Regions from separate parts of the Enterocloster citroniae genome, predicted to be linked through region 4. Evidence: riboswitches for the same ligand, from Rfam matches in the RefSeq annotation. Region 4 holds a riboswitch; each other region holds the start of a gene.
The links. A riboswitch is a leader RNA that binds a small molecule or an ion and turns the genes downstream of it on or off. The one in region 4 is predicted to bind thiamine pyrophosphate.
Positions count from the first base shown of each region.

Region 1: it holds a riboswitch for thiamine pyrophosphate, as region 4 does, so the genes downstream of both, thiW (energy coupling factor transporter S component ThiW) here and thiS (sulfur carrier protein ThiS) in region 4, are expected to answer to the same signal.
Region 2: it holds a riboswitch for thiamine pyrophosphate, as region 4 does, so the genes downstream of both, thiD (bifunctional hydroxymethylpyrimidine kinase/phosphomethylpyrimidine kinase) here and thiS (sulfur carrier protein ThiS) in region 4, are expected to answer to the same signal.
Region 3: it holds a riboswitch for thiamine pyrophosphate, as region 4 does, so the genes downstream of both, thiC (phosphomethylpyrimidine synthase ThiC) here and thiS (sulfur carrier protein ThiS) in region 4, are expected to answer to the same signal.

Region 1 covers NZ_JBEPLZ010000006.1:70,612-78,379, reverse strand. Annotated here, with positions in the region: gene ABID13_RS09765 (ABC transporter ATP-binding protein) at 1-858, shown strand, start outside; gene ABID13_RS09760 (carbohydrate ABC transporter permease) at 869-1,735, shown strand; gene ABID13_RS09755 (carbohydrate ABC transporter permease) at 1,735-2,646, shown strand; gene ABID13_RS09750 (ABC transporter substrate-binding protein) at 2,732-4,180, shown strand; gene ABID13_RS09745 (glycerophosphodiester phosphodiesterase) at 4,230-4,964, shown strand; gene ABID13_RS09740 (Cof-type HAD-IIB family hydrolase) at 4,978-5,829, shown strand; TPP riboswitch at 5,887-5,996, shown strand; gene thiW (energy coupling factor transporter S component ThiW) at 6,110-6,646, shown strand; gene thiM (hydroxyethylthiazole kinase) at 6,729-7,646, shown strand; gene thiE (thiamine phosphate synthase) at 7,633-7,768, shown strand, end outside.
Region 2 covers NZ_JBEPLZ010000016.1:73,830-81,597, reverse strand. Annotated here, with positions in the region: gene ABID13_RS18940 (peptidylprolyl isomerase) at 1-26, opposite strand, end outside; gene cytX (putative hydroxymethylpyrimidine transporter CytX) at 201-1,418, opposite strand; gene thiD (bifunctional hydroxymethylpyrimidine kinase/phosphomethylpyrimidine kinase) at 1,414-2,205, opposite strand; TPP riboswitch at 2,412-2,520, opposite strand; gene ABID13_RS18925 (ATP-binding protein) at 2,591-3,898, opposite strand; gene ABID13_RS18920 (LytR/AlgR family response regulator transcription factor) at 3,906-4,607, opposite strand; gene ABID13_RS18915 (sodium:solute symporter family protein) at 4,985-6,442, shown strand; gene ABID13_RS18910 (GntR family transcriptional regulator) at 6,586-7,768, opposite strand, start outside.
Region 3 covers NZ_JBEPLZ010000003.1:133,659-141,426, forward strand. Annotated here, with positions in the region: gene ABID13_RS04680 (DUF2156 domain-containing protein) at 32-1,069, opposite strand; gene ABID13_RS04685 (winged helix-turn-helix transcriptional regulator) at 1,255-1,620, shown strand; TPP riboswitch at 1,715-1,824, shown strand; gene thiC (phosphomethylpyrimidine synthase ThiC) at 1,933-3,240, shown strand; gene licT (BglG family transcription antiterminator LicT) at 3,449-4,294, shown strand; gene ABID13_RS04700 (beta-glucoside-specific PTS transporter subunit IIABC) at 4,300-6,159, shown strand; gene ABID13_RS04705 (family 1 glycosylhydrolase) at 6,181-7,608, shown strand; gene ABID13_RS04710 (sodium-translocating pyrophosphatase) at 7,718-7,768, opposite strand, start outside.
Region 4 covers NZ_JBEPLZ010000011.1:80,059-87,826, forward strand. Annotated here, with positions in the region: gene ABID13_RS15895 (thiazole synthase) at 1-501, opposite strand, end outside; gene thiF (sulfur carrier protein ThiS adenylyltransferase ThiF) at 590-1,231, opposite strand; gene thiS (sulfur carrier protein ThiS) at 1,234-1,431, opposite strand; TPP riboswitch at 1,668-1,772, opposite strand; gene ABID13_RS15910 (ABC transporter permease) at 2,140-3,114, shown strand; gene opp4C (oligopeptide ABC transporter permease) at 3,117-4,001, shown strand; gene ABID13_RS15920 (ABC transporter ATP-binding protein) at 4,001-4,996, shown strand; gene ABID13_RS15925 (ABC transporter ATP-binding protein) at 4,977-5,987, shown strand; gene ABID13_RS15930 (aminopeptidase) at 6,012-7,133, shown strand; gene ABID13_RS15935 (ABC transporter substrate-binding protein) at 7,259-7,768, shown strand, end outside.

The DNA.
Region 1 (7,768 bases), on a different contig from region 4:
GCCCTGTATCCCCATATGACGGTGTATGAGAATATGGCCTTTGGACTGAAGGTACATAAAACTCCGGCGGCAGAGATCCAACGGCGGGTCAGGGAGGCGGCGGATATACTGGAGATCGGCCATCTTCTGGACCGGAAGCCGGAGGCACTGTCAGGCGGACAGAAGCAGAGGGTGGCGATCGGAAGTGTGATCGTGAGAAAGCCTAAGGCCTATCTGATGGATGAACCCCTGTCCAATCTGGATGCCAAACTCCGGTCCCAGATGCGGGTTGAGATCGCCAAGCTCCATAAGCAGCTGGATGCCACGATTATCTATGTAACCCATGATCAGGTGGAGGCCATGACCTTGGGAACCAGGATCGTGGTCATGAAAGAGGGGATGATCCAGCAGGTGGCTCCGCCGGCGGAATTGTATCAAAATCCCGTGAACCAATTTGTGGCCGGATTTATCGGTTCCCCATCCATGAACTTTCTGGACAGCCAGGCAGTGGTTTTTGATAAAATGCTGTGGCTGGAAGGAAATGGGTGGCGGCTTCAGCTACCGTCCGTATTGAGTAAAAGGCTGCTGAGAGGAGGCTATGCAGGAAAAAATATCACCCTTGGCATAAGGGCAGAGGACCTTCACCAGGAGGGGGAAGGTGATTCCTTTTTACAGGTGGATGTGCGGGTCAGGGAAATGCTGGGCTCGGAGGTACTGCTCCACGGGGATACATGCGGACAGGGAACGGTGGAACATGTATCCGCCAAGCTGCCGCCTTCCTGTACTGCAAAGGCCGGAGACCGGATACGTCTTTATGCGGATATGGACCGCATCAAGTTATTTGACAGGGGAACCGAAGAAAATATTCTGTATGTTTAGGAGTCTTGCCATGAAAGGACAGTCGTTTACAAAGAAAACAGGGCCTTATGTTTATACGTTGCCCGCACTTTTGGTGTTTGCCGTATTTCTTTTTTATCCTTTTTTTAAAACTATTTATCTCAGCCTTTATAAGACAAATAAGATGGGCCAGGCCAAATTGTTTGTAGGTCTGGGAAATTATGTGGAGCTTTTTACATCCAAATCATTTTTTAACAGCCTGGCTGTTACATTGGCCTTTGTGGTGATCGTGGTGGCGGGCAGTATGATACTGGGCCTTTTGTCCGCAATGCTGTGCAACCGTTCATTTCCGGGGATCCGGGTGTTCAGCACGGCTTACGCCCTGCCCATGGCAATTGCCTCCAGTTCCGCGGCCATGATCTTCAGGATCATGCTGCATCCTTCCATCGGCATTGTGAACAAACTGCTGGGACTGGATATCAATTGGGTCAATGATCCCAAATACGCCCTGGTGTGTGTGGCCCTTCTCACAGCGTGGCTGAACAGCGGAATTAATTTTCTGTATTTTTCCGCGGGCCTGAGCAATATTGACGAGAGTATCTACGAGAGGGCCTCTGTGGATGGGGCGGGTGAAGTGCAGAAGTTTTTCCGGCTTACCCTGCCGGGTCTGAGTCCCATTATGTTCTACACATTGGTAGTGAATATCATCCAGGCATTCCAGGCATTTGGACAGGTGAAGATCCTGACAAAGGGAGGGCCTGGGGAATCCACCAACCTGATCGTATACTCCATTTACAGGGATGCATTTTTTAATTACAGGTTTGGCAGCGCAGCGGCTCAGTCCGTTATCCTGTTTGCCATCATTATGGCACTGACGCTGGTGATGTTTAAAGTTGAAAAAAGGGGGGTCAGCTATTGATGGACCAGACACTTGTGATCAGAAGGACCGGTGAGATTGACCGGGAACAGATTGTAAAAATGCAGGAGGCGGCAAACCGCAGAGCGCTTTTGATCAGAAGAAGCAGGACGATCCTGCTGGTTGTGCTCAATCTTGCTGTTTCGCTGTTTGTGCTGCTGCCGCTTCTGTACGCGGTGAGTGTGGCGTTCATGCCATCCAGTGAGCTGTTTACAACGGAAATGAACCTGGTACCCAAGGCGCCCACGTTTGAAAATTTCCGGCAGGCTCTGGTAAAAGTGCCCCTGGCCAGGTTTGTGTTCAACTCATTTTTGGTTGCGGGCCTTATCACCCTGGGACAGATCATATCCTGCTCCCTGGCGGCATTTTCATTTTCCTTTCTGGAGTTTAAGGGAAAGGAGATCCTGTTCATGCTGGTAATGGCCACCATGATGATACCCGGGGAAGCCACCATTATATCCAATTACCTGACGGTAAGCAGTTTTAACTGGCTGGATTCCTACCAGGTGCTGATTGTGCCCTATCTTACATCGGCCATGGGCATTTTCCTGTTCCGCCAGTTTTATAAGTCATTTCCCATATCACTGTACGAGTCTGCCAGGATAGACGGGTGCACCAATCTGCGCTTTATATTCAGGATCCTGCTGCCTCTTACAAAGTCGGCCATTGGGGCCATGGCAGTATACACGTTTATCAATGCCTGGAATATGTATATGTGGCCCCTGCTGGTCACCGGATCCAATGAAATGCGCACGGTACAGATCGGTATCAGCATGCTGAACAATGAGGACGCCCAGTCCATTACACTGATGATCGCAGGGGTTGTACTGGTCATCATACCGTCCATTGCCATTTTCATTGCAGGTCAGAAGCAGCTGATCAGAGGAATGTTTTCAGGGGCGGTTAAGGGTTAGGTATGTTATGCAGTTATTGAAGCATGCCTCCGCAACACGCCGGAGGCTGCATATAAAATTATTAGAATCGGAGGAATGATTGATCATGAAAAAAACATGGATGGTATCAGCAACAGCAGGGGTTCTGGCCGCCGCCTTATTATGCGGCTGCGGTGCACCGGCTGCAACGGCAGGCAGTGGGGGAAGCCAGGCAGGAGGACAGTCAGTGGAAGGACAGCCATCAGAAGGACAGTCAGCAGCACAGCCAGCGGCACAGAACACCCAGGGGGCAGCTGGCCAGGCCGGGGGAAAGAAAGCCGCAGAGGGGACTGCCATCACGTTCTGGCATTCCATGGGCGGTGTGAATGGGGAAGCGCTGGATTATCTTGTGAGTCAGTTTAATGAAAAAAATGAGCTGGGCATCAAGGTGGAAGCCCAGTACCAGGGAGAGTATGATGATGCCATCAACAAGCTGAAAAGCGCTCAGATCGGCAACATGGGAGCTGATCTGGTGCAGATTTATGATATCGGCACACGGTTTATGATCGATTCGGGCTGGGTCATCCCCATGCAGGAGCTGATTGATGGGGATGGCTGGGATAAATCAGTGATTGAACCCAATATTGCCGCGTATTATACTGTAGATGAGAAGCTGTATTCCATGCCCTTTAATTCTTCCACGCCCCTTCTCTACTACAATAAGGACATGTTTGAAAAGGCCGGGATATCAAAGGTTCCGGAAAGCCTTGGGGAGATTGCGGACGCAGCGGACGCCCTGGTGCAAAAGGGCGGTGCAGGGGAACCGATCTCCCTGGGGATTTACGGATGGTTTTTTGAGCAGTTCACCTGCAAACAGGGGCTTAGCTATGTGAATAACGGCAATGGAAGGCAGGGTGCTGCCACTGCGGTGGAATTTGACCAAAATGGAGCTGCTGTCAATACGTTGACCGTGTGGAAGGACCTGTACGATAAGGGATATGCGCCCATCGTGGGGAGGGGAGGCGATTCCGGGCTGGCTGATTTCAGTTCGGGAAAATCCGCAATGACGTTGGGGTCCACGGCTTCCCTCAAGCAGATCCTGGAGGATGTAAACGGCAAGTTTGAAGTCGGTACCGCCTATTTTCCAAAGGTAAATCCTGAGGACAAGGGCGGCGTCTCCATCGGAGGAGCTTCCCTGTGGGCGCTGAACAATGAGGATGAGGCGAAAAAAGCTGCCACATGGGAGTTTGTGAAATACCTTGTATCCCCTGAGAGCCAGGCGTACTGGAACGCCCAGACCGGATATTTCCCGGTGACCACGGCTGCCCATGAGGAACCTGTATTTAAGGAGAACCTGGAGAAATATCCCCAGTTTGGAACCGCCATTGACCAGCTTCACGATTCCACTCCGGAATCCGCAGGTGCGCTTATAAGCGTATTCCCTGAGGCCAGACAGGTGGTGGAGACAGAGATTGAGAACATGCTGAACAACCATATCAGTCCCCAGGATACGGCTGCCAATATGGCAAAGCAGATCAACAAGGCAATTGAGGAATATAATCTGCTAAATGAGTGATAATAGTTGTATTGTGACGCGGTCACATGGATGAAAGGGGTTTGGAAATATGAAAACACAGGTTTGGGCCCACAGGGGCGCATCCGCCTATGCGCCGGAAAACACATTGGAGGCATTTTCGCTGGCAGCAGAGCAGGGGGCGGACGGGGTGGAGCTGGATGTGCAGCTGACCCGGGACCATCAGCTGGTAGTAGCCCATGATGAGACCATAGACAGGGTGAGTGACGGATTTGGTTATATTAAGGATCACACCCTGAGCCAGCTGAAAAAACTGCATTTTAACAAACTGTTTCCGGAGTACCGCCAAGCTTCCATCCCTACCTTAAGGGAGGTCTATGAACTTTTAAAACCCACGGGGCTGGTCATCAATGTGGAACTGAAAACAGGGATCGTCCGGTATGAAGGGATTGAAGAAGAGGCGCTTTCACTGGCCGCTGAGATGGGGATGAAGGACAGGATCATTTACTCCTCCTTCTACCATCCAAGCCTTGTTAGGCTCAGGGAATTGGACCCCTCTGTATATACCGGCCTGCTGTATTCGGACGGCTGGCTGGACGTGGCCTCCTATGGAAGGAACAGGGTCCATGTAAATGCCCTCCACCCTGCCTTGTACCATATGCAGGATAAGGATCTGGTCCCCGCTGCCATGGCCTGGGAGTTAGGGCTCCATGTGTGGACCGTCAATGAAGAACCCCATATGGAAATGCTGGTAAAACAGGGCATAGAGGCCATTATTACAAATAAACCCGATTTGTGCCGGTCCGTGGTTGACCGGATGGGGTGAAAGGATTGGTTGAATGGTAAAATTAGTGGCAGTTGATATGGACGGCACTCTGCTGGGCCCGGATGGGCATATATCCGTGCGCAATGCCCATGTGATCCGGTGTATGCAAAATGCAGGCGTAGAGCTGTTGGTATGTACGGGCAGAAGCTATGCGGATGCCCTGCTGCCTTTGGAGGAAGCCGGGCTGAAGGCAGCGGTCGTATGCATGAACGGGGCATCTGTCTATGACTGGAAAGGACGGCTGATCCATAAACAGGAGCTTGCCCGGTCCCAGGTGGAACATATACTGGAATGCTGCCGGAACGAGGATGTTATCTTTGATTTTATGACAGACAGGGGGAGCTGCACCATTGCCGGTGAGGAGGAGTTCAGGGAATGTTTTGAGCGCGATATCCTTCTTCCCATGGCGGAATACTCCTATGAGAATATAAGACGGAGATTTACGCTGATACCGCCCGGTGAACTGCTTTGCAGGGGATTGGAGTTCTATAAGATATCCGTGATCCATGAATCCCGCCAGGTTCTGGAACAGGTAAAGGAGCGGCTTAAGGCAGTGGAAGATCTGGCAGTGGCCTCATCCTTTATCACCAACCTGGAACTGACCCATATTGAGGCCCAGAAGGGCAAGGCCCTGGCCGCCTATGCATCCATGAAGAATATACGGCTGGACCAGGTCATGGCCATAGGTGACAGTGAAAACGACTATTCCATGCTTTCCATGAATCTGAAATATACGGTTGCTATGGGAAATGCCATGGAACGCATAAAAAATACAGCCAAATGCCAGACCCGTACCAATGCACAGGACGGGGTGGCCTATGCTATTGAGAATCTGGTCCTGTACAAGGAGGCCGGCAGGGCGTGACGGAACATGAGCAAAATTGACCCAATGCATTGACAAAGCAAATAACCAGTGCTATGCTTATTGACAACAGGGAGCTTGTAAAGCAGGCTGAGAGGAAGTAATCGAACTTCGACCTATTGTACCTGATTTGGGTAATGCCAACGTAGGGAAATATGCGCCGGTTAATTGATTGTATATCATGGTTCATATCCCACGGGGTATGGGCCTTTTGTTTTTCATATCCAGAAGCGGTCAGAATATCCAGGATCGAGTACACCATAAGATAATGGAGGAAATAAGTATGAAAATGAGTGTTAAAAAGTTGGCGGTAAGCGCCATGCTGGTGGCTTTGGCAGTGTCACTGTCCAGTTTTGCGATCCCTATCGGAGCGTCCAAATGTTTTCCCATCCAGCACCTGGCAAATGTGGTTGCAGGCGTGTTCCTCGGCCCGGGGTACGGTGTGGCCATGGCATTCTGCACCTCGCTGATACGCAACCTTATGGGCACGGGAAGCCTTTTGGCATTTCCGGGAAGCATGATAGGAGCCCTGATCTGCGGCCTGGCGTACCGGTATTCCGGTAAACTGATGCTGGCCTATGCGGGAGAAGTTTTTGGCACCGGTATCGTGGGCGGTATCCTGTGCTACCCCGTGGCAACCATGGTCATGGGCAAAGAAGCAGCCATATTCGCCTATGTGATGCCGTTTCTGATGAGCACGCTGTGCGGCACTGTGATCGCGGCATTTTTAATCGGGGTGCTGTGCAAGTCCGGGGCATTTAAATATATGAAGCATTTGCTGGATACGGATATCCAGCCGTCTAAGGCAGTGGGAAAATAAATACCGGTGGAGATACGGACACCGGTGGAGAAACAGATAACGGTGAGGATACAGACACCAGTGAGGAAATGGATACAGCGTCATGATACATAGAGAATGGATAAAAGAGATCAGAAATACCGCCCCGCGGATCCACTGCATTACCAATTATGTGACAGCCGGGGATGTGGCTAATATGATACTGGCTGTGGGCGGTTCGCCGATCATGGCTCAGGGGATCAGGGAGGTGGAGGACGTAACCACCATCTGTCAGGGGCTTGTGCTGAACATGGGGACCCTGGAGGAAGAACGGGTGGATGCCATGATCCTGGCCGGAAAAAGGGCGGCGTCACTGGGGCATCCCATTATCCTGGATCCCGTGGGTGTTACCGCATCCGGGTTTCGCCGGGCATCTGCTTTAAGGATCTTAAGGCAGGTGCCTGTATGCGTCATCAGAGGAAATGCATCCGAGATCTGTGCACTGGACCAGGCGTTTGGGGGAATGGACCGCGGAAATGTATGCGGTGTGGATTCCTGTACAGATTCCGTCATGGACGGACAGGTCTCATCAGCCCTGTCCCTGGGACGCCGCACCGGCGCAGTGGTTGTAATGACCGGAAGCGTGGATGTTGTGGCCGGTCAGCACCAGGTGGTGACTGTAAGGAACGGACATCCCTGGATGGCGCGTATCACGGGGAGCGGGTGCATGCTGGACGGCGTCATGGGCGCGTTCTGTGCCGTGGCGGCCAGGTATGAGGACAAGGGCCCGGCTGAGGGCGGAGACCCGGTTGAGGATGGAGGCCCGGCCGAGGGAGGAACAATCGGCAGAAATGGCGGGGATGCGTATGTGCAGGCCGCCGTAGCCGCACTGTGCGCCCATGGGATCTGTGGGGAACTGGCAGCTGAAAAGGCCATGGAAAGCGGTGGCGGAACCGGTACCTTCAGGATGTATCTGATGGATTATATGAGCATTTTAACGGATGAAATGCTGGAAGGAGGCAAACGGATTGAGATTTCATAAAGACCAGCTTTTGATATATGCGGTGACGGACAGGGCATGGACAGGGGGCAGGAGCCTCTGCGGGCAGGTGGAGGAAGCGCTTAAGGGCGGTGCCACCATGGTCCAGTTTAGGGAGAAAAGTC
Region 2 (7,768 bases), on a different contig from region 4:
GCACCTGCACATATCCATTTTTTCATAATAAACACTCCTCATTCATCCGGGATCTTCCGCCCTTTGTTCCCGGGCCCCCGGTTAATTGGGCGCATATGTAAACTGCATGCACTGTGCCGCAGCCCATACGCCCTGGTTTTAAACTGCCAGAGCATATTGTAACATCCATGAACAGTCCAGTAAAGTATTTTATAAAATTATCACACTTTTATCACATTTTGGGTGTTGGTTTTATGGCCTGCCGTCACACGGTAATATACCAGGCACAGGCCCATGGTAGCCGCCATGTCGGGGAGCGTGCTGCCCACAGGCGTATCCACATGCATAAGGATTCGGTAGATCACAAACCCCGCAAACCATATGACCAGATTGGAAATGCAAAAGGATTCCCTTTTGTGATCCTGTTTTATGAAAAAGTAATCCATGATCTGGATGGCGATCATGGGAGCGAACACGGAACCGATCAGATACAGAAAATTGGTGATATTATCCATGGGAAACATCATGGCCGCCGCGGTACCTATGACCGTAACAGCCACAGCCGCCCACTTTTCCTTGATCTTTTGGGAAATGGACACACTGGATACCCCCGCGGAATACGCGTCCAGGAAGGTGGTTGTCACTGTGGAAAGTACAATGATGAGCAGGCCCGTCAGTCCCAGGCCGGCCTTTACCATAATGATGGAAATGTCGTACTCGCCTGTATAAATGGCAGCCCCCATTCCTATGACATACATAAAAATGCTCACAACGCCGTACACCGCTGCGCTTGCCGCTGTTGCTGCAAACGGACGCTCTGCCTCCCTGGTATAATCGCTGATCAGCGGGAACCAGGAAAGAGGCATTGCCACGGACAGCTCCACTGCTGCTCCAAAGCTCATGGCCTCCCCTGAAACTGCTTCCGCTGCCCCGTAGCCTGTGAAGATCACGCGGCACAGGATCAGGGTAAGGATAAAGAGGGCTCCCATAGCCAGGGTATTGATCTTCCCCAGATTCTGGATGCCGATCAGGATCCACACCAGGATCAATCCTCCGATCACCAGGCACCAGATCCACTTCCCTGCCGGGAAAATGCCTCCCGCTGCCAGCGCCCCATCATAGATCATAATGGAGGTCCAGCCCACCAGCTGCAGCACATTCAGGGCGCAAAACAGCAGGCTTCCCCGCTCACCGAAACTCATTTTAACGGTTTCCATGGAACTTTTCCTGGTATAACCCCCAATGAGTCCGGCCAAAAACAGCAGCACGCAGCCGATCACATGACCCAGAAGAATGGCGGCTATGCCTTTTTCAAATCCCAGTGGAGCCAGGTAAGTGCCTGTCAGTATCTCTGCAATGGACACGCCTGCCCCAAACCAGATCAGCCCGTTGCTGAACACAGAAGTTCTTTTTTCACTCATATTCCCGCCCTCCCTAATATTCGCCTTTAATGGCAAACGCATGGTTCATGGGACCGCTGCCCCTGCCAAGGTCCAGCATGGCTCCAAGCGCCCCGGAGAGGTACGCCTTAGCCTTTTCCACTGCCATATCCATCTCCATTCCCTTGGCCAGGTTGGAGGCAATGGCGCTGGAAAGGGTACAGCCCGTGCCGTGGGTATTAGGGTTCTGGATCCGTTTTCCCATAAACCAGCGCAGCTCCCCGTTTCTGTATAAAAGGTCATTGGCATCATTGTGCTGGTGTCCGCCTTTGCACAGCACGGCACATCCGCAGTTCTCCCCAATGATCCGGGCCGCCTCTTCCATATCCTCCTGGGAATTGATCCTGATCCCTGACAGGATTTCCGCCTCCGGGACATTCGGTGTCAAAAGGTCTGCCATGGGAATCAGCCGTTCTTTCAGTACCTGGACCGCTGCTTCATCTATAAGCCTGGAACCGCTGGTGGCCACCATGACCGGATCCACCACGATATTTACCCCATGATAGGCGGACAGCTTATCTGCGATCACCTCGATCAGCCGCGATGAGGAAACCATCCCGATCTTGACTGCGTCCGGAAAGATATCTGTAAAGATATCATCCAGCTGCTCACCCAAAAATTCAGGTGTCACTTCCATAATCCCTGTTACGCCGGTGGTATTCTGTGCAGTCAGAGCAGTGATCGCGCTCATTCCATATACCCCATGAGCGGTCATTGTCTTTAAATCCGCCTGGATGCCGGCGCCTCCGCTGGAATCACTTCCTGCGATTGTTAATGCTGTGTACATAGTTATTCTCCTTTTCGCATTAATTTTCTTAGGCGACAGAAGGTGGTGCCCCCAGCCTGCCGCCTGGGTGCCCATTGGGCTGATTCCCTTTTACCGAGTGATAATATCCACCGATGACACATATTGCCGATTCCGCGTATGGCCCATTCCACACCTGGCCCATTCCGCACAAAAACGGCGGTGCACCAAAACAGGTGCACCGCCGGCATATGATCTCCTATGGTCCCTACGTTGGCATTATCCAAATCAGGTAATGGGTCTAAGCATGAACAGCTTACTCTCAGCCCACTTAAGTGAGCTCCCCGTTGTCTGTATTAACAATACTCATTATAACTCTTTTTGGGAAAAATGCAATCCATTTTTCCATTCTTCCCCTGGGCACGCCTTACTCCGCCATGGCCCGGTCCACGATCTTCACCATGGCTGTAAAGGTTGTGCCGTCATAATCCACATCAAACTCATCCCCGGGATGGTTCAGGATCCTCCGGATACTGAGCATGCCCAGACCTCCGTCCTTTTTGCTGGAAAGGATCTTTCCCCCTCTCTGTGTGATCTGTCCGTTATAGGAATTTTCCACCATCATCATCAGATGGTCATCCATCCACCGGGCCTGGACCCGTATAAAACGTGCTCCGCTGATGCGCCTGCAGGCTTCAAAGGCATTTTCCAGCAGGTTTCCGATAACAATGCACAGCGTCAGGTCATCCACGGGCACGTGCGCCGACAGGTCGGCCCTGGCCTCAAAGGTGATATCCTCCTGGCGTGCTCTGGCTGCATATTCCTGAAGCAGTCCGTTAACTGCCTGATTCTGGCAGAATACCATCTGGGCCGTCCGGTCCAGTTCCTCCTTGAGGTTTTTAAGGTACCTGTCCTGCTCCTCCTTTTCCATGTTCTGCAGGGCGTGGATATGGTGCCGGAAATCATGCTTAATGATACGCACCTGCTCAATATAATCAAGGGTCTGGTTATAGTGCTCCCTCTGCTTTCCGATCAGCTGCCTTGCAAACTGCAGTTCCTCCTCCGTTTTCCTTCGGCATGTGATCTCCAGGGTATTTCCCAGGATCATCACATAGAGGATCAGGATCATGGCACAGAGGGCCATAAAGAACAGGATATCCTGGATCCCCCGGGATGCCAGGGAACGAGGGGAGAAAATGCTGTTTGTCCCAATGGCAAGCACCACAAGGGAAACGCAGGGATAGGTGAGAAGCAGGGAACAGGAACGGGTGGAAAGCTGTGAAAAAAGGCGGTCCACCGCATCTCTCAGCCAGAACCGCACAAACAGGCAGAAGCCGGCCGCGGAAACAAGGGATACCAGAACACAGATCTGGCCGTAGGACAAGGGAACACGGCTGCCCAGCACCCAGGCTGCAAATTCGTTCAGGGATGTGGAAAGCACGGCGAACAGCCATGCTGAAACATAAAGAAATGCCTTTTTCAGCAGACTGCCCTGAAAAAAGATGAGGAGCACAAGGAAAAACAGGCATGAAAAGATGCCCTGGAAAACAAAAAAGATCTCTTGGGGAATATGAAACAAGGACTGCATGGATACCATGATGACCCACAGATAGGCTGACACTGCGGCTATATTCTCCCGGTTCCTGTGCTTTGGCTCCAAACATACGAAAATAGGCATCATACGCACTGCCAGGTTAATCAGATTCAGAAAAATCGTACATGCGTTATCGTTCATGAAAACCTCATTTCAGGCGGTGATGGTAATATGCATTCTTGCTCTGCTTGTAAAAATTCCTGGAAATGGGGATCAGCTGTCCCTCCCTCATGTGAAAGCAGGAATCCTCCAACCGCTCCACCTGTTCCAGATTCACCACGTAGCTCTGGTGGCAGCGCAAAAACTGCGGATGCTCCTTCAGCTCCTCCTGGAGTTCCGACAGCTTCTGCCCGATTGCCAGCGTCTCCCCGCTTGTCAGGGTCACAAATACCCGGTGCAGGCGGTTCTCAAACCAGGCGATCCGCTCCAGCTTAAGGTGTACGGGAACACGGTTGTGGATAACGGATATACACGCTTCCCGCTCTCCCAGGTACTGGTTTACCACACGTTCCATGGTGGCCTCAAAATGATTCCTTTCCACCGGCTTTAGGATAAATCCTGCCGCATTGACGCTGTACCCATCCACCGCGGCCTCCAGGGATGAGGTGATGAAGACCACCGCGTGATTCCCCTTTCCCAGCCTGGCCGCTGTCTCAATGCCGGTCAGCCCAGGCATCAGCACATCCAGCAGATACAGGTCATACTCCTGTCCGGCTTCTATGAGTTCGCTCCCTTTTTCATATGTATCAATATGCACTGCCATTTGACGCCCTTCAAAAAATACGGACGCGTATTCCACTATGAAATCACACTCTTCCCTTGTGTCGTCACAGACAGCGATCCTTAGCACGTTTTCATCCCCCTCCGGCAGACTCCCTGGTCTGTATCCATAAGATCCGCAGTTTTCTCTACAGCGTTTTTCTCTATTTTATGGGCATTCCTTCCATAAGTCAAGTTTGGGATTTAAATGTCATATTCGGTATCAATTCTGCAGAAGTGGTTATTTATTCCAACAGCAGGGGTATGTTACACTTATTGTATGAAAATATGTAATAGTTCAGGACGGCGGAAAAACGGGTGCAAAAGCGGGCGTTACGCTTGCTTATAAGTCCGTTTTGGCGCCCATTTTCACATCGGATGGACATCCGATGCTTCTTGACCGGCTCTTCCGGTCAAGAATATGAGCCGTTCTGAACAGTTACAAAAATTTTATACAGGAGGGATTTTATGGGTACAAATATCATTGTAACAATCATCGTAATCGTCTACCTGCTTTTTATGCTGTGGATTGGCTGGTATTCTTCCACCAAAATATCCACCAACACCGACTTCATGGTGGCCGGACGCCGTCTCGGCCCGCTTCTCATGGCCGGAACCCTGGCAGCCACGGAGATCGGCGGCGGCAGTTCCCTGGGCGTTGTGCAAAACGGTATGTCCGGATACGGCCTCAGCGCTTCCTGGTATATTACCACCATGGGAATCGCCTTTATCATCCTGAGCTTTATTGCCCCCAAATTCCGGGCCGCGACCGTTAAGACGGTTCCTGAGTATTTCCGCAGACGCTACGGCAGATCCTGCGGCATCATCACAGCCGTCATCATGCTGCTTCCCCTGGTGGGTCTTACCGCCGGACAGTTCATTGCCTCAGCCGTTATCCTTTCCACCATGCTGAACATCGATTACCAGGTTGCGGTAATCATTGTGGCAGTGGTGGTAACCGTTTACTCCATCATGGGCGGCCTTTGGAGTGTCACTCTCACCGACTTTGTCCAGGTATTCCTGATCGTGATCGGCATGATCATTGCAGTCCCCTTTGCCATGAACTATGCGGGAGGATGGAGCCAGGTCACTGCCAATATTCCGGAGGGAACCCTGAACATGTTCCAGGGCTATGACCTGTTTGGGATCATTTCCCTGGTCATCATGTACACGGCCACCTTCTCCGTAGGCCAGGAGGCAGTATCACGTTTCTATGCCGCCAGGGATGAAAAGGCTGCCAAGAGAGGCGCATGGCTGGCTGCACTGGTGAACTTTATCTATGCATTTATCCCCACCATCCTGGGCATCATCACCCTGGCCCTGATCAACATGGGCAAGTTCAGTTCCACCCAGTTTGAATCCGTTGGCGCCCGCTACGCCCTGCCGGTTCTGGCCATCAATACCATGCCCGCCCTGATCTGCGGCCTGCTGTTTGCCGGGATCATCTCCGCTACCATGTCCAGTTCCGACTCCGACCTTCTGGGCGCCGGCTCTATATTTGCCAACGACATCTATAAGGCAGTCCTAAAACCGGATGCCTCCAGCCAGTCTGTTATGACCGTGACAAAAGTGGTAATGTGCCTGGTAGGCGTTGCCTCCATGCTTATCGCACTCTTTAATACCCAGAGCATTGTATCCATCCTGATGTTCTGCTTCACCCTGAGGGCCGCCGGTTCCTTCTTCCCCTATGTGATGGGGCACTATTGGAAAAAAGCCTCCACGGCCGGAACCATCGCCTCCCTGATTGCAGGGACCGTTGTGGTCGTGTATCTGGAGCACGTATCCAAAGGCATGCTCTTCGGAATTAAATTCAGCCAGCCCATCATACCGGGCCTTGTGGCAGCATTTATCTGCTTTGTCATTTTTTCCTATGCCATGCCGCCAAAGGTGGCGACAACGGAACTGGCCCCGGAAGAGGACGATTGACACCGGATGGGATCAGATTCATCAGGATCTGCTGTTTAAAAAATAAAGGTGGATGCCGGACACATATTTGTGTTTCGGCTCCACCTTTTCTGATGTATCCTTCTGGTTTACAAATTTATCTTTCCGGCTTAACGTTCCGGTCCTCACTCTTGATTCAGCGCTTTCATTACGGTCCTGTACATCTTTCCCACCAAAGCCTTTACCCCCCGGCTGTACAGTCCCCCATCATCACGTTCCAGCCCTTCCGCCAGCATGCGGGACGCGCCACCGGCGGTTTTGTCCAATTCAGCCAAGTGGATAAAAGGATATCCCCACAATAAAAATTCATACAATTTATCACATACCTCCCCGAATCCCATTAGGGAATGGATCCTCAGCAAACGGATCACGGAATCAAAGACCAGATAAAACAATCCGCCAAACCGCGTCTGTTCTTCCATACAGGACTTCAGGGCTCGCTTTTCCTCCTGCTTCAGAAGTGAAAACACTGCCCCGATCACGCTGTCGCAGGTATAATATACGATCTGGATACTGTTAAAAAACATCTGAAAATTCTTGCTGACCGCAGGCATACAAAGCTTATCCACATCCGGGGCAGAAAACATGACCCTGATCCCCACTCCATTGACAGTATGGACCACCCCCAGGGCGCTCAGCAGTTCAACCGACCTGCGGACAGTACTGAAGGATACACTGTATTCTTCCGCGATCGCTCCATAGGAGGGGAGATAATCCCCCTCAGCATAGCCTCCTTCCAGCACGTGGCGGATCAGGTTGGATACCAGAGCATAACAGCATTGGGGCCGGTCCCGGTAGACCGTCCATTGGAACAGAGCCGGTTCAGGCACGTCTTTCTGGTCCTCCACAGATGCCAAATACTCCATAATGGCATTATAAAACTCCTTCTGCAGCTGAAAAAAGCCATGTAAGAATCCTGTCTTATCCAGATTCCGGCAGGAGGATATCATCTGTGCCCCAATGGCTTTGGCATGTTCCCCACCATAGGCAAATTCACCCATATTTTTCTGAAAACACGGAAATCTGTAATACAGAAGCGCTTCATTATACAGGTTCATAGCCAAAGGATTATCCAGACTCTTCATCATGACGTAACAGCATCTGAGGGAGATTTCGGAAGCCTCCATACCCGGTTGGGAAATACTCCTTCCCAAAGCCTCCATCTCTTCCGCCTTAAGACGCCTGCATCCCTCCTCCAGCAAAGGCCTCAGCACCAGCAGAAGGGACTGGTTGACACCGGGCATCATATCTTTTCTGGCAAGAAAGTATTCCCTGAGTGACTGCTGTATTTCCTGGTCAGAGACATCA
Region 3 (7,768 bases), on a different contig from region 4:
GTTCAATGGGCCCCGGAGGGCGGTCCGCTGATTACCAGCGGGCCGCATATTTATTCAGCATAAAGGCCGGATAATAGGACTCCTTTGCCTTTCTCAGGTTTTCCATGCCCATATCTTCTTCCCGGTTGATATAGCGAAGCCCCGGATGGGTCTTAAGAAGATGGCGGACAAATTCCCGGTTGATCATCTGGTATGTGCCGTGGACTGAGATGTCGGCTTTTTCAAACCTTACATCAAACCCGTTCCTGCCAACAGGCTCCCCCAGTGTAAATGCCAGCAGACGGTCCCCGCCATAGATGACGCCGCCTTCCAGCCCCAGCTGGTCGTAATGCTTAAAGGCTGTCAGAATGGCTTCTTTTTCCGCCTCGGCCATACCGCCTTCCTGCCCACTGTGATCTTCTTCCCAGCTGTTTAGCAGATCAAGGCAGGATTTGGCATGTTCTTTGCCGAGCTGTTCAAAGCGCCAGTCCGGGCACTCCTGTTCAAACCGGTTGCAGTGGTTGCGCTTATTGTGCAGTTTTTTGCCGCCCAGCCCTGCAAGGACTTCTGCTTCGTAAATATAATCCGCACTGCTGCGAACCTCCTCAAAGGTGAACTGGGCCGGGAACTCTTTTTCCAGGCGGTTTTTCTGCTCTTCGGTCATGCCCCTGATCAAAAGGGGCTGTCCCTGCTGTTCTGACAACCGTTTCATCTGAAGGATTGCCGGTTTGAGGGGACCGCTGCCCGCTGGAAAGGAAAAGAACAGCCCCTCCTTTGTGCTATACTTTGGGATCATCCTGTTGTCGATCCTGGCTGCCGTCATTCCATATGCGCTGCCCCAAAGAAAGAAGGTCCCAAAGCATCCATCGGATGCCAGACTGTCTTCCGCTGCCAGAATGGGAGCAGCCCAGGTGCGGTCATGTATGGTCAGTTTCCTGAATTCCAAAGGACTGGTATGGATGATGCTGGGAATATTCAGTTCCCATTCCTTAGAAAGAGCCGTATTTCCTGAAACCGTGTATTGTCTGCTTTGTGTGTCGTGCATGTCCGCCTGTGTCGTGGTGTGCTTTTTAGATTGTACTGTATTCATAAATCTCCTTTTTAGTGTTAATACTGGAATCATCTGCCTTATGGTCCATTGACTTTTCCATTACAACATATTATAATTTTAACAGTACCATTATAAAAAGCAAGTACGAACATTCAGGTGAGATACTAACTTTAAAGTTAGATACTAAACTAAAAGTTATATACTTACCTAGAGGAGAGTGTGAAATGGAAAAATGCCGTATATCCCAGGCATGTCTGGGAGACACTGGTTTCAGCTATACCCTGTCTCTGATCAATGGAAAATATAAGATGACGATCCTCTACACTTTAATGGAATTTGGTGTGGTGCGCTTTAATGAGATGAAAAAGTATATTGGTGAGATATCATATAAGACACTGAGCGTCACCCTGAAGGAACTGGAGAGCGACCAGCTGGTACACAGGGAGGAGTATCCCCAGATCCCGCCGAAAGTGGAATACAGCCTGACAGAGCGGGGAAGGTCACTGATCCCCATTCTGGATATGATGTGTGCATGGGGGGATAAGCACCGTCTGCCCTCCCGGAGAAACACGGGTGAATCTGAAGCCTGAGGTGTGAAAAAAGGGGTTGACAGATAGGGAATTACCGAATAAACTGGTAAAGGATATATAAATTTGGACCCGGTATCCAATGTACACGTCCGATACAATTACAACAGGGAGCTTGTAGCGCAGGCTGAGAGGAAGTAATCGAACTTCGACCTATTATACCTGATTTGGATAATGCCAACGTAGGGAAATATGGAACATACAGGAATCGCGCGGAATATGCGAGGTTGCTGTACAGCATGAGTGATTCATGGCCCATTCCTTAACGGAGCGGGCCATTTTTATTTTCCACAAAAGAAAATAAGGAGGAGAATCATGAACTACACAACGCAGATGGATGCAGCCAGAAGGGGCATCCTGACAAAGGAATTAAAAAAGGTGGCTGAAAAGGAGAAGTTTGATATTGCAGAGCTGATGAAGCTGGTGGCGGAAGGCAAAGTGGCCATTCCCGCCAATAAACGCCACCAATGCCTGGAGGCAAATGGGATCGGCTCCATGCTGAAAACAAAGATCAATGTTAATCTGGGCACATCCAGGGACTGCATGGATCTCAACATGGAACTGGAAAAGGTAAATGACGCAGTGCGGATGGGGGCAGAGTCTATTATGGATCTCAGTTCTTTTGGGGATACCCGTACCTTCAGGAAGAAACTGACCAGGGAATGCCCGGCCATGATCGGCACGGTTCCCATCTATGATGCGGTGGTATATTACCATAAGCCCTTAAAGGATATCACATCCCGGGAATGGATCGATATTGTAAAAATGCATGCGGAGGACGGCGTGGATTTCCAGACCATCCATATTGGGATCAACAGGAGAACGGCAGGTCGGTTTAAGAAGGCAAAGCGTCTGACTAATATCGTGTCCAGGGGAGGTTCCATCATCTTTGCATGGATGGAGATGACCGGACAGGAGAATCCCTTTTATGAGCATTTTGACGAGATACTGGATATCTGCCAGGAATATGATGTGACCCTGAGCCTGGGAGATGCCTGCCGTCCGGGATGTATCGCTGATGCCTCGGACATTTCACAGATAGAGGAACTGGTAACGCTGGGTGAGCTTACGCAGAGGGCGTGGGATAAGAATGTTCAGATTATAATCGAAGGACCGGGACATATGCCGTTAAACCAGATCGAGGCCAATATGAAGATACAGCAGACCATCTGCAAGGGAGCGCCGTTCTATGTACTGGGCCCCCTGGTAACAGATATTGCCCCTGGATATGACCATATAACAGCAGCCATTGGGGGAGCCCTGGCAGCGGCCAGCGGCGCATCCTTTCTCTGCTATGTGACTCCGGCAGAGCACTTGAGGCTGCCGGATGTAAATGATGTAAAGGAGGGAATCATTGCATCCAGGATCGCGGCCCATGCGGCGGATATTGCAAAGGGGATCAAGGGAGCTGCCCAGTGGGATCATGAGATGAGCACTGCCCGCAAGAATCTGGACTGGGAGCGGATGTTTGAATTGTCCCTGGATCCTGAAAAGGCCAGGAGCTACAGGGAATCCGCAAAACCGGAAAAGGAAGATACATGCTCTATGTGCGGCAACTTTTGTGCGGTTAAGAATATGAACCGGATACTCAATGGGGAGATTGTCAGTATATTTGATGAATGATGATCATTTTACATAAGAAAAAGGACTTGACATTGCAGGAATTATTATATAGAATTAAAACCAGAGAAAAACTTAGAAAAGAAAACTTATGTGACTAGGGAGTCACGAAGTGAGTATGTTACTGGTATGCAGGCAGAACTCAGATTACACTGAAAATTTTTATTTTCCGTGTAGTTTGAGTTTTTTTTTCTGGAAAGGAGGATCTATTGTGAAGATAAGTCAGATTTTAAATAACAATGTTGCAGTGGTAAAAAAAGGGGGCAGTGAGCTGATCGTCTACTCCAAGGGCATATCATTCAGAAAAAAGGCTGGCCAGTCGATAGGGGAAGAGGAAATCGAAAAAACATATGTTTTGGATTCCAATGATATGCTGGAGCATTTCAGTTACCTGCTTGCCAATACAGATGAAGAGTATCTGAACATTGCCAACAATGTCATTGCTTTTGGCGAGACCCTGCTGGGGCAGAAGGCAAATGATTATTTATATCTGACTTTATTGGACCATATTGACTTTGCCCTGAAAAGGGCGGGAAAAGGGCAGTTTATCCGCAGCCCCCTGACATGGGAGGTGAAGAAATTCTACCCGAAACATTTCCAGATCGGCCTGCATGCCCTGAATCTGATGAACCAGCGCTTTGACGTGGGATTTCCTGAGGATGAGGCGGTTTCCATTGCCCTTCATTTTGTCAATCTCCAGTCAGAGGGACACGATCTGAAGGAGACCATAGAGGCCATGCAGGTGTTAAAAGATATCCTGTCCATCATACAATACCATTACAGCCTGCGCCTGGACGAGTCGTCAGTGAATTATATGCGGCTCATTACCCATCTGCAGTATTTTATCCAGCGGCTTCAGACCGGACAGGTATTTGAGGACAATGACAAGGCGTTGAATTCCCAGGTGAGGGTCCTGTACCCAAGAGCCTATGAGTGTGCGGTGAAGATCAGGGCGTACATTAAAGACAGTTTTAAAATGGAACTTACAATTGATGAGGAAACATATCTGATCCTGCATATACACAGGGTCGCGGACAGAAATGAAAAAAAGGAGTAAAAGCCATGAAATATCAGGCATTAAATGAATCGATCATCCGCTTAGTGGGCGGAAAAAATAATATCAGCGCAGTGGTGCACTGCATGACAAGGCTTCGTTTTACACTGAAGGACCGGAGCCTGGCGAAAACAGATGAGATCAAGGCTTTGGATGGGGTGATTGACGTGGTATCCAATGATGTGGCATATCAGATCATCATCGGAACCCAGGTATCGGAGGTACACGAGGAGCTGACCGCCATGCTGGGACTTGGCAGTGAGATCGGGGATCCGCAGCCCAAAGGAAAGAAGAATCCCTTTAAGGCGGCCCTGGACCTGGTGTCGGAATCCATGACACCTTTGCTGGAGCCCATTATCGCAGCGGGCATGCTGGCAGGACTGCTGTCCCTGGTAGCCCTGACAGGGCTGGTATCAGCGGACAGTCCAACCTATATTGTGCTGGATTCCATCAGGGGAGCCGTGTTCTTTTTCCTCCCCATTTTTATGGCCATGGCATGTGCCAAGCGTCTGAACGCCAGCCCGTATCTGGCCGTGGCATTGGCGGCAACCCTGCTGTCCTCCTCCATTAACGGGGTGGAAGGGCTCAGTGTGTTTGGAATCCCCCTTCCTGCCATTACCTATTCCAGTTCCTTTATTCCCATCCTGCTGGCCGTATGGTTTATGGGATATGTGCAGGCGTTTCTGAAAAAGGTCATCCCTAATCTGCTGCAGTATTTTCTGATCCCGGTACTGACCCTGGTGATCACCCTCCCTGTTACCCTAATGTTTTTTGGCCCTATCGGGACCTGGATCGGGGAGGGGATCAGCTTTGTATGCACCTTCCTGGCCAATACGCTGGGCAACTGGAGTGTGGTGGCCTTCTATGCGGCCATCCAGCCGTTCCTGATCATGATGGGAGCCGGAAACTTTATCATGCCCGTGGTCATGGCATTCCTGGCTGAAATGGGTTATGACCCCCTGTTCCTGGCAGCCTGCACCATTTCCGATATTGCTGTGGGCGGCGCCATGTTCGGATACTTCCTCCGGGCAAAGGATCCAAAACAGAAAGAACTGTTTGGTACGGTCAGCTTTTCCGCGATCTTAGGCTGCACAGAGCCGGCCGTGTTCGGTGTGTTTGTAAAATACCGCCGTCCGTTCCTGGCCGTTATATTCGGCGGAGGTCTGGGAGGACTGTTTGCAGGCCTTATGCAGGTAAAAACATATACCATGGCATGGGGACTGGCCGGACTTCCCTCCTATATCGGGGTAAATGATTTTAACAATTTCTATTACATGATAGCGGCCGTGCTCATCGGATTCGTGGCAGCGGCCATTGCGGGATTTGTTCTGTGTGCGCCCGGGGGGGAGACGGAGAAAGAGCGTACAGTCAGCCCGGATGCAGCTCCTGTACCGGCGGATTCCAGCGGGCTTCAGAAGGAACTTCTGAGCACTGTGGCGGAAGGAACCGTGGTTCTGCTTTCACAGGTAAATGACAAGGCATTTTCCAGCGGCGCCATGGGAAAGGGGATCGGAATCAAGCCGGCGGCCGATCAGGTCTACGCTCCTGTAAGCGGACAGGTGGTATGCCTGTTCCCCACCAAACATGCTATTGGGATCAAAAGCGATTCCGGCGTGGAGCTGCTGGTCCATATCGGGATCGATACGGTCCAGCTGGACGGTAAATATTTTACCGCCCATGTGGAGCAGGGGCAGCGTGTGGAGCGGGGACAGCTTCTGGTGGAAGCGGACATGAAGGCCATTGAGGCAGAAGGGTATGATACCACTGTCATGGTCATTATCACCAACACGGCCCAGTTCCTGGATGTGATCCCCACTACGGCTGAGAATATCCATCTGGATGAAGAGTGCCTCAGTGTTGTGTTTTAGAACGTAAAGGAGCTGATAAGGATGAGAAAAGACTTTTTATGGGGAGGCAGTATAGCGGCCCATCAGTGTGAGGGCGCTTGGCAGGAGGGCGGAAAGGGAACCGCTATTATGGATCTGGTGACCAGCGGCTCCCATGAAGTTCCAAGGGAAATCTGTACGGAGATAGAGGAGGGAAAGTATTATCCCTCCCACAGGGGAATTGATTTTTACCATCGGTACAGGGAGGACATTGGTCTCTTTGCCCAGATGGGGTTTAAGACACTGCGGATCTCTGTGGACTGGTCCAGGATCTATCCCATGGGTGACGAGGAACAGCCCAATGAGGAGGGGATCCGGTACTACAGGTCCGTGGTGGATGAACTGCGCGCGCAGGGGATCGAACCCATGGTTACCCTGTATCACTTTGAAATGCCTTATCATCTGGTGACGGAATATGGTTCCTGGACCAACAGGAAAGTGATTGACTTTTATCTGAAGTACTGTGAGACCATGTTCCGTGCACTGAAGGGAAAGGTCAGGTACTGGGTCACGTTTAATGAGATGAACCATATTGATCCGGCCACAGAGGCATCGGATATTTTCACTTATATCATTGCGGGCCTTAAGTTTTCACAGATGGAAGAACCTGCCAGGACCTTGGCCGCGGTGGGATATAATATGACAGCGGCAGGGGTGAAGGCAGTGGAGCTGGGCCACAGGGTGGACCCGGATAACCAGATCGGATGTGTGTTCGGCCTTCAACCCGTGTACGCCTATAACTGTAAACCGGAGAATGCGTTCCAGGCATTTAAGGAAATGTACCGGGATTTTTATCAGGTGGACGCCATGTGCAACGGATATTTCCCCAGGTATAAGCTGAAGGAATACGAAAAAATGGGCATTGTACCGGAGGGTGTAGAGGAGGATGAGGAAGCATTTAAACAGGGCGTCATTGACTTTATCGGCGTCAATTACTACTCCTCCAGCGTGGGCCATCATGATGGGGAAGAGGGGGAGGAGACCCTGTTTGGGGGTGTGCAGAACCCATACCTGGAGCAGAGCAGGTGGGGGTGGTCCATTGATCCCAAGGGACTGCGCTATCTGCTGAACGCAGTGTACAAAAAGTACGGGAAACCCCTGATCGTTACGGAGAACGGTCTGGGCGCGGTGGATATCCTGAGTGAGGACAAGACCGTGGATGACAGCTACCGCATTGAGTACCTGAGGCTTCACCTGGAGCAGCTGAAACTGGCGGTTGAGGAGGATGATGTGGAATGCTTCGGATACCTTATGTGGGGGCCTATTGATTTGGTTTCCGCCACCACAGGGGAGATGAAAAAGCGGTATGGTTTTATCTACGTGGATCAGGAGGATGACGGAAGCGGTACCGGGGAGCGGTATAAGAAGAAATCATTTGACTGGTTCCGTCATGTGATTGAGACCAATGGGGAAGAATTGAGACAGGAATAAGTCCGGATAGAAAAATTATAGTGGAAAGAGTATCGCAAAAAGGGTTCCGGACAAAATTGCCGGAACCCTTTCCTTGTTGTGTGTATCATTCAGTATGTGTATCATTCACTTAAATCAATCCTCCGTATTGCAGGAACAGAGGGGCGAAAACAAGGGACAC
Region 4 (7,768 bases):
GGGAGCGGCCAAAGGCATGATGCAGGCGGCTCCTGCACTGGCCAGATCCCTGGCCGTGTTCAGGTCCGGGTACATGTAGGGCATGACCACAAAGCCTTCCTTGGCAAGGATTTCCGTGGCTTTGATGGTTTCTGTGTTGTCGGGCAGCAGATATTTTGCATCGCGTATCACCTCTATTTTTACAAAATCCCCGCACCCGGCCTCCCTGGAGAGACGGGCGATCCGGACGGCCTCCTGTGCGTTCCTGGCGCCGGAGGTGTTGGGAAGGAGGGTGACGTGGCTGGGTATGTAGTCCAGGATATTGGCGATGCCGCCTTCATTTGCCCGCCGCAGGGCAAGGGTGATGATCTGGGCTTCTGCCTGTTTTACGGCTGCCTGGATCAGATCCAGGGAATACTTTCCCGATCCCAGAATAAAACGTGAGGTAAAGGTGTGGCCTCCGATGATAAGAGGGTCGCTGCAGGAGCTTAGGGCTGTCTGCTCCGTGTTTTGTTGTTCCATTTTTGTTTGTTCCATCTTTGTCTGCTCTCTTTCTTTTTGTTCCATGTTTCAATTCTCCTTTGCTTTTAAACTGTGCAGCGGCTGTCTCTCAGACGGTCTCCTCTCCAAGGATCAGCCGTGTGATCATATTGGCCTGGTGGGCGGCGCAGAGCATGACCCTGGGCGCCATAAGGCCGTTTCCCGGCCCGGGAAGGGAGGTGCCGTCTCCGCACACATAAAAATGCCTCCCGGCTCTTTTGGTACAGATACTGTTGCCGCTCCCGAAACCCGCCATTCCGGACGCGGATACCAGGAACTTGTCCGGAAACTGTTCCAGGATCCCATTGGCCAGCATGGCTTTTGCCTCAGGGCGGTCAAAGGCTTCGCATATGATGGTCTCATGTTCAAACAGGGACTGGATGTTGGATTCAGTGACCCTGACACAATGGGTATATATATCCAGGAAAGGATTGATCTCCTTTAATTCATGGGCCAGCGCAAGGGTTTTGTACATGCCCAGGTGGCGCGCCGTATATTGCTGGCGGTTCAGGTTGGTTATGTCCACAACATCAAAATCAATGAGATGCAGGTGGCCCACGCCGATCCTGGCCAGTGCAAACGCCACATTAGAGCCCAGGCCTCCCAGCCCTGCCACAGCCACCCGGGCATGGTCCAGTTTTTCCTGGACCTGGGCCGTGTGCCGTTCGGTCAGGGCACGGTGAAGCTGCTCTTTGTTTAAGACAGTGTCCATATTCAGCCTCCTCCTACAAAACTTACGATCTCCAGTACATCATCATCCCCAAGCCGGGTAGTGCCATAGCTTCCTTTGGGCAATATGGAACCTCCAAATTCCACTGCAATCCTGTCCAGACGGTATCCCTGTTCCAGCAGATACTCCTCTACTGTGACCGGCTGTGACAGCTGCGTTTGCCTGCCATTGATCATGGGCATTTGTTACACCTCCTTTTCCGGCAGTGGGCGCTGGGAAGCTCCTGGCGGCAGGAAAGCTTCCGGCGTACATTGCAGAATAAAAAAATGTTCACAAAGCAATACACCCGCGGTGGTGCACCCCTTCATGAACATAGATTCACTCTGTCTGCCTGTATTTAATTGTGGATTGCGGACCGGATCTGGTCCCGTATGGTGGAGAGAACAACAAAATACGGGAATACCAAAGTATTCCCGCTAAGAAGTTTCATGATCGGTCCCTACGTTGGCATTATCCAAATCAGGTTCATGGGTCGAAGTTTAAAACTTCCTCTCAGCCTATTCATAAGCTCCCCGTTTTTTACAAAATCCAGTATAGGACACGGGAGCGGGTTTGTCAATACTGTTTTTAAAAACAGGGGGAGGGGAATTGGATACCTCATTTGGATACATCTGTATGAATCCATTGTTTGTTAAAATTGGATAAGTAGATATGTAGATAAATCATATTGACAAATTTTGACGAATTTTGTATAATAAGTTAATTTACATTGTCATTGTAATTCGGTATGGTCTTACATATTGCATGGTATATGCGGGTTAATACATACATATAAAAGCAAAATCACCAAGACATGCGCCTTTTGGGAGGGCGCAGGGGTGGCTGCGTGCTGCAGGAAGCCTGTACCGGACCCTTACAAGACAAAAAGAGGAAAGTATGGAGGAACACGAATGGGAAAGTATATTGGGAAAAGACTGCTGACTTCAGTGGTCATTCTGTTCGGTGTGTCGGTGATTGTTTTCTTCCTGGTCATGAGCATCCCCGGCGACCCTTATTCCGGCATGTACTCGCCGGATATCCCACCTGAACAGATCGCAGCAAAATTGGAGGAGCTGGGTGCCAATGACCCCTGGCCCGTACAATATGTAAAGTGGCTGGGCCGTGTGGTGACAGGTGACTTTGGTTATTCTATCTGGTACAAGACCCCCGTCATCGGCATCATCCTGGACAGACTGGGAAACACCGCGCTGCTGGCATGTGCAGCCATTGCACTGAGTACCCTGTTGGGTATTACTGTTGGTATTTATTCGGCAAGGCATAAAAAGGGAATCGTGGATAATACCTCGTCCATCCTGGCTTTTGCAGCCATTTCCATTCCCAGCTTCTTCTTCGGCATGGTGCTGATCAAGATCTTCGGCGTCAACTTAAAGCTGCTGCCGATTTCCGGAATGGTTACGGTATCGGCCAATCCTGTCACAGGCCCGGCCTATGTCCTGGATGTGGCCAAGCATATGATATTGCCTACCATTGTCCTGGGTCTGATGAATGCGGCTACCATGATGCGCTATACCCGTGCCAGTATGGTGGATATCCAGTCCATGGACTACATACGAACTGCCCGTGCCAAGGGCCTGCCTGAGCGCAAGGTCATCTATAAGCACGGTCTGAAAAACGCCCTGAGCCAGATCATCACGATCCTCAGCCAGCAGATTCCCAGTCTGCTGTCCGGTTCTCTTTTGACAGAGACGGTGTTTCTGTGGCCCGGCGTTGGCCGTTTGAACTTTGAAGCTGTTAACCACCGCGATTACCCGCTGATCATGGGCATCGTGCTGATTTTGGCCAGTTTTACGCTGATTGCCAACCTGATCGCCGATATCTCTTATGCTCTCATTGATCCCCGGGTTCTGCACGAGGAGAAAGGATGAGGATGATGGAAATAAAAAAAGAAAAGATCCAGACTCCTTTCCAAGAAAGTCTGAAGAAAATTTTATCCAACAAGCTGTGTTTGGTCAGTCTGATCGTGCTGGTGATCCTGATCTTGTTTTCTATCTTTGGCCCCATGTTCACAGGATATGAATCTGATTCCATTGACCTGCTGAATATGCTTACCGGCCCCAGCGATACGCATTTGCTGGGCACGGATGAATTAGGCAGGGATATGTTCACCCGTCTGGCTGAAGGAGGCCGTGTATCCATCAGCGTGGGCTTGATCGCAACGCTTTTTAAGCTGTGTATCGGTGTGCTGCTGGGCTGTATTGCAGGTCTGTACGGCGGGATTGTGGAAAGTGTCATTATGCGTATCGTGGATATTATTATGTGCTTCCCCTTTTTTGTCATTGCCCTGTGCATCGCTGCCATCACCGGTCCCAGCTTCCATAACACGATTTTTATCATTGGTATTCTGGGCTGGCCCGGTGTGTGCCGTATCGTGCGCAGTCAGGTGCTGAGCCTGAAAAATGTTGAGTATGTGGATGCAGCCCGCTCCCTGGGCTTAAACCAGATGGAGATCATCTTCCGTCACATCCTGCCCAATGCCAGCGGTCCTATTATCGTCTATACCACCCTGAGCGTGGCTAACGCCATCCTGATGGAGGCGTCCTTAAGTTTCCTGGGTCTGGGTATCGCTATGCCACAGTCCAGTTGGGGCACGATCCTGTCCACTGCCCAGAACATGCAGATCCTTCAGGACTGCTGGTGGATGTGGATTCCCGCAGGTATCCTGGTCCTGAGCACCGTTCTGGCTATCAACTTCCTGGGTGACGGCCTGTCCGAGATCCTGGATCCTAAGAAAAAAGGAAGGGGTGCTGACTAATGGCGGAACATGATATATTCTTTCAATTAAAAGATCTTTGGATCAAGTTTGGCCCCGCGGGCAAAAGCTATCCTGTTGTCAAGGGGATCAACCTGAATATCGAGCGCGGCAAGGTGCTGGGGCTGGTGGGTGAGTCAGGCTGCGGCAAGAGCGTCACCATGCTTTCCTCCATGGGCCTTTTGCCCAAAAATAACTGCGAAGTCACCGGCAATGTCCTCTTTGATGGACAGGAGCTGAACGGACTGCCTGACAAGGAATTCCAGAAGATCCGCGGAAAGCGTATCTCCATGGTGTTCCAGGAGCCTATGACCAGCCTTAACCCTGTGTTCACCGTGGGCCAGCAGCTCAGCGAAGTGCTGGAACAGCACCTGAACATGACCGGACAGGCCAACAAGGCCAAGTGCCTGGAACTTTTGAACCTGGTATCGATCCCTGATCCTGCCAGTGTATATGACTATTACCCGTTTAAGCTCTCCGGCGGCATGCGCCAGCGTGTGATGATCGCTATGGCCCTGGCCTGCGATCCCGAGCTGGTCATTGCCGATGAGCCAACTACGGCCCTGGATGTAACGACCCAGGCGCAGATTATCGATCTGTTCAAAGAATTGCAGAAGAAGCTGAACACCACCATCATCTTTATATCCCATGACCTGGGGGTGATTGGTGAGATCAGCGACAACATTGCTGTCTTGTATGCCGGTTATGTGATGGAGGAATGTGATACCAAGACCTTGTTCCGCAATCCTCTGCATCCTTATACCTTCGGCCTGATGAGTTCCCGTATGGGACGCAGCCTGAAAAACAAGGGTAAGCTTTACAGCATCCCCGGAATGGTGCCCAGCGCCGAGAATATGCCGGCGGGATGTCCCTTTGCCCCTCGCTGCCTCAAGGCAGGCGGCCAGTGCGCCTGCGAGATCCCTCCTTTGGTGGAGGTAGAGCCTGGCCATAAAGTACGCTGCTGGGAGGTGACTAACCATGTCGAAGCCACTGATTGAAGTTGAAAATCTGAAAAAATATTTCCCTCTGGGAAAGAACCCTTTTAGCAAGAAGAGCGGCCGCGTGGTCAAAGCTGTTGACAATGTGTCGTTCCAGATCAATGAGGGCGAGTGCTTTGGCCTGGTGGGTGAGTCCGGTTCGGGCAAATCCACCACGGGCCGTTGTGTCCTGAACCTGCTGTGCCCCACCAGCGGAAAAGTATATTTTGACGGCAAACCCATCTTTGATGAGGAGAAGGGCATTGCCCTGAACCGCAAAGAGATGATGGAGTACCGGAAGGAGATGCAGATCATCTTCCAGGATCCCAATGCCAGTCTGGATCCCCGCATGACCGTGGGCCAGATCGTGGAAGAAGGAATCAAGAAACACAAGATCGCCACCGGCAAGGAGGCAAGCGACCTGGCCGCCTATTATCTGGAGTTGTGCGGCTTGGACCGCTCCATGGCCAACCGTTATCCCAGCCAGTTCTCCGGCGGACAGAAGCAGCGCATCGGTATTGCGCGGGCTCTGGCTGTGAAGCCCCGTTTTGTGGTGGCTGACGAGCCGTTGTCCGCATTGGATGTCTCCATCCAGTCCCAGGTTCTGAACCTGATGAGCGAGCTGAAAGAGAAACTGGGCCTGACTTATCTGTATATTTCCCACGATCTGAAGACCGTGGAGTATTTCTGTGATAAGGTCGGGGTTCTGTACCTGGGCACCCTTTTTGAGACCGGCACCACGGAGGAGACAATGACAGAGCCCCTCCATCCCTATACCAAGGCCCTGTTTTCCGCTATCCCTCCCGAGGATCCCACCGCTGATGATAACCCTGAGCGGATCAAGCTGATAGGCGAGATCCCCAGTGCTACCAATATGCCATCAGGCTGTAAGTTTCACACCCGCTGTCCGTACGCCACTGACAAGTGCAAGAGCACCGAGCCTCAGCTGGCTTGCACGGGCGGAACCCATTTTGTGGCCTGCCATCATTGGCAGGAGATCAATCATAAGTAAAGCAGGAAAGGAAGTAGAAAGATTATGGATCCCAGATTTAAAAAGATCGCTTCTACCGTTATGTGCCACAGTTTAAAGATCCAGCCAGGTGAGAAGGTGATGATCTCAGCCGTGGACGATGGAGACAAGCTGGCAGAAGCTCTGGTGGAGGAGGCATATGCCTGTGGCGCCGTGCCCTTTGTCAGTTTGGAGCAGACCACCATCCGCCGTGCCATCCTAAGGGGGGCCACCGCAGAACAGCTGGAGCTGATGGCTAAGCCCAGCGTGGTTCTTATGGATGAGATGGACTGCCATGTTACCATCTCCGCTCCCTATAACAGTTGCGAGTTTTGCCTGATCTCTCAGGAAAAGCAGACCATGTACACGAAGTATTGTAAAAGCTTGATCAGCCGTGCCAAAAGCAAGCTGCGCTGGGTGTCCCTGACTTATCCCAACCATGGGATGGCCCAGAATGCGGGCATGAGCCTCAGCGAATTCTCCGACTATTATTTTGATCTTATGACCATGGATTATGACAAGCTGGAGAAGGCTTCCCTGCCCATGGCCCTGCGTATGAGGGCCGCGGACCAGGTACGCATTGTGGCACCGGGTACGGATCTGACCGTGTCCCTGAAGGGCTTTACCGCTCTTATCGCTGCCGGCGAGCACAATCTGCCCGATGGGGAGATTGCTTCAACCCCTGACCGCTGTTCTGTTAACGGCACCATCAGCTTCAATGTTCCCTCCATGCACAATGGCTTTCTCTTTACCGATGTGCGCCTGACCTTTAAGGACGGCAAGGTGGTGGAGGCTTCCGCCAATGACACAGAGCGTTTCTTAAAGGAGATCTCCCTGGATGAGGGCTGCCGCTACATAGGCGAGTTTTCTATGGGGACCAGCCCCTATGTGCAGCGTGTTGTACACGAGACTCTTTTTGACGAGAAGATGGGCGGATCCATGCATATGGCCCTGGGCGCCTGCTACAATTTCCCGGGCCGTGACAACGGCAACCGGTCCAGCATTCACTGGGATCTGATCCAGAGCCACCGGCCTGAACACGGCGGCGGTGAGGTGTGGATCGATGGCGAGCTGGTGCGCAAGGACGGCATCTACCTGCCTGAGGATCTGCGCGTACTGAACCCGGACGTTTATTTTGCCCAGGATTGATAAATGCCGCTGATGCGGCAATAACCTTTGGAAGCATCTCTTTGGGAAAAGCCCGGGAGAGTAGCGATAGGCGGATTCCTTAATCCGCAAAGGCTTCAGAAAAATTTTTGAAAGTAGGGAAGATTATGAAAAAGAAGATCACAAAAGTTCTTTCTACTGGACTGGCTCTTACCATGGTTCTGAGCATGGCTGCCTGCGGCAGCAAAAAGCCTGCCGGCGACACACCAGCCGCCACCAGCCCCTCCAGCAGCGCAGCTGCAGTTGTCGGTACCGACACCGGCAAGGTTGCCGAGGTTACGGATGAAACTGTTTCTGCCAAGGATACTCTGGTTTGGGGCTCCAAGGCCGGGGCATCCGGCGTTTTCCACCCCACCCTCCAGTACTCCAACTATGACCGCGAAGTTGTTTTCCTGGTCTATGACCGTCTTCTGACCAAAGATGTTGACGACAATTATGTTGAGAGCCTGTGCGAGTCCTATGAGATCAACGAGGACGCCACTGTGTACACCTTCAACCTGAAGAAAGACATCAAGTGGCATGATGGTGAGGCTTTTACTGCTGAGGATGTGGCGTTCACCTATGAGACCACCTGCCATCCCGATTTTGGCAAGGGCTATGATGAGTTTTCCGCCGCT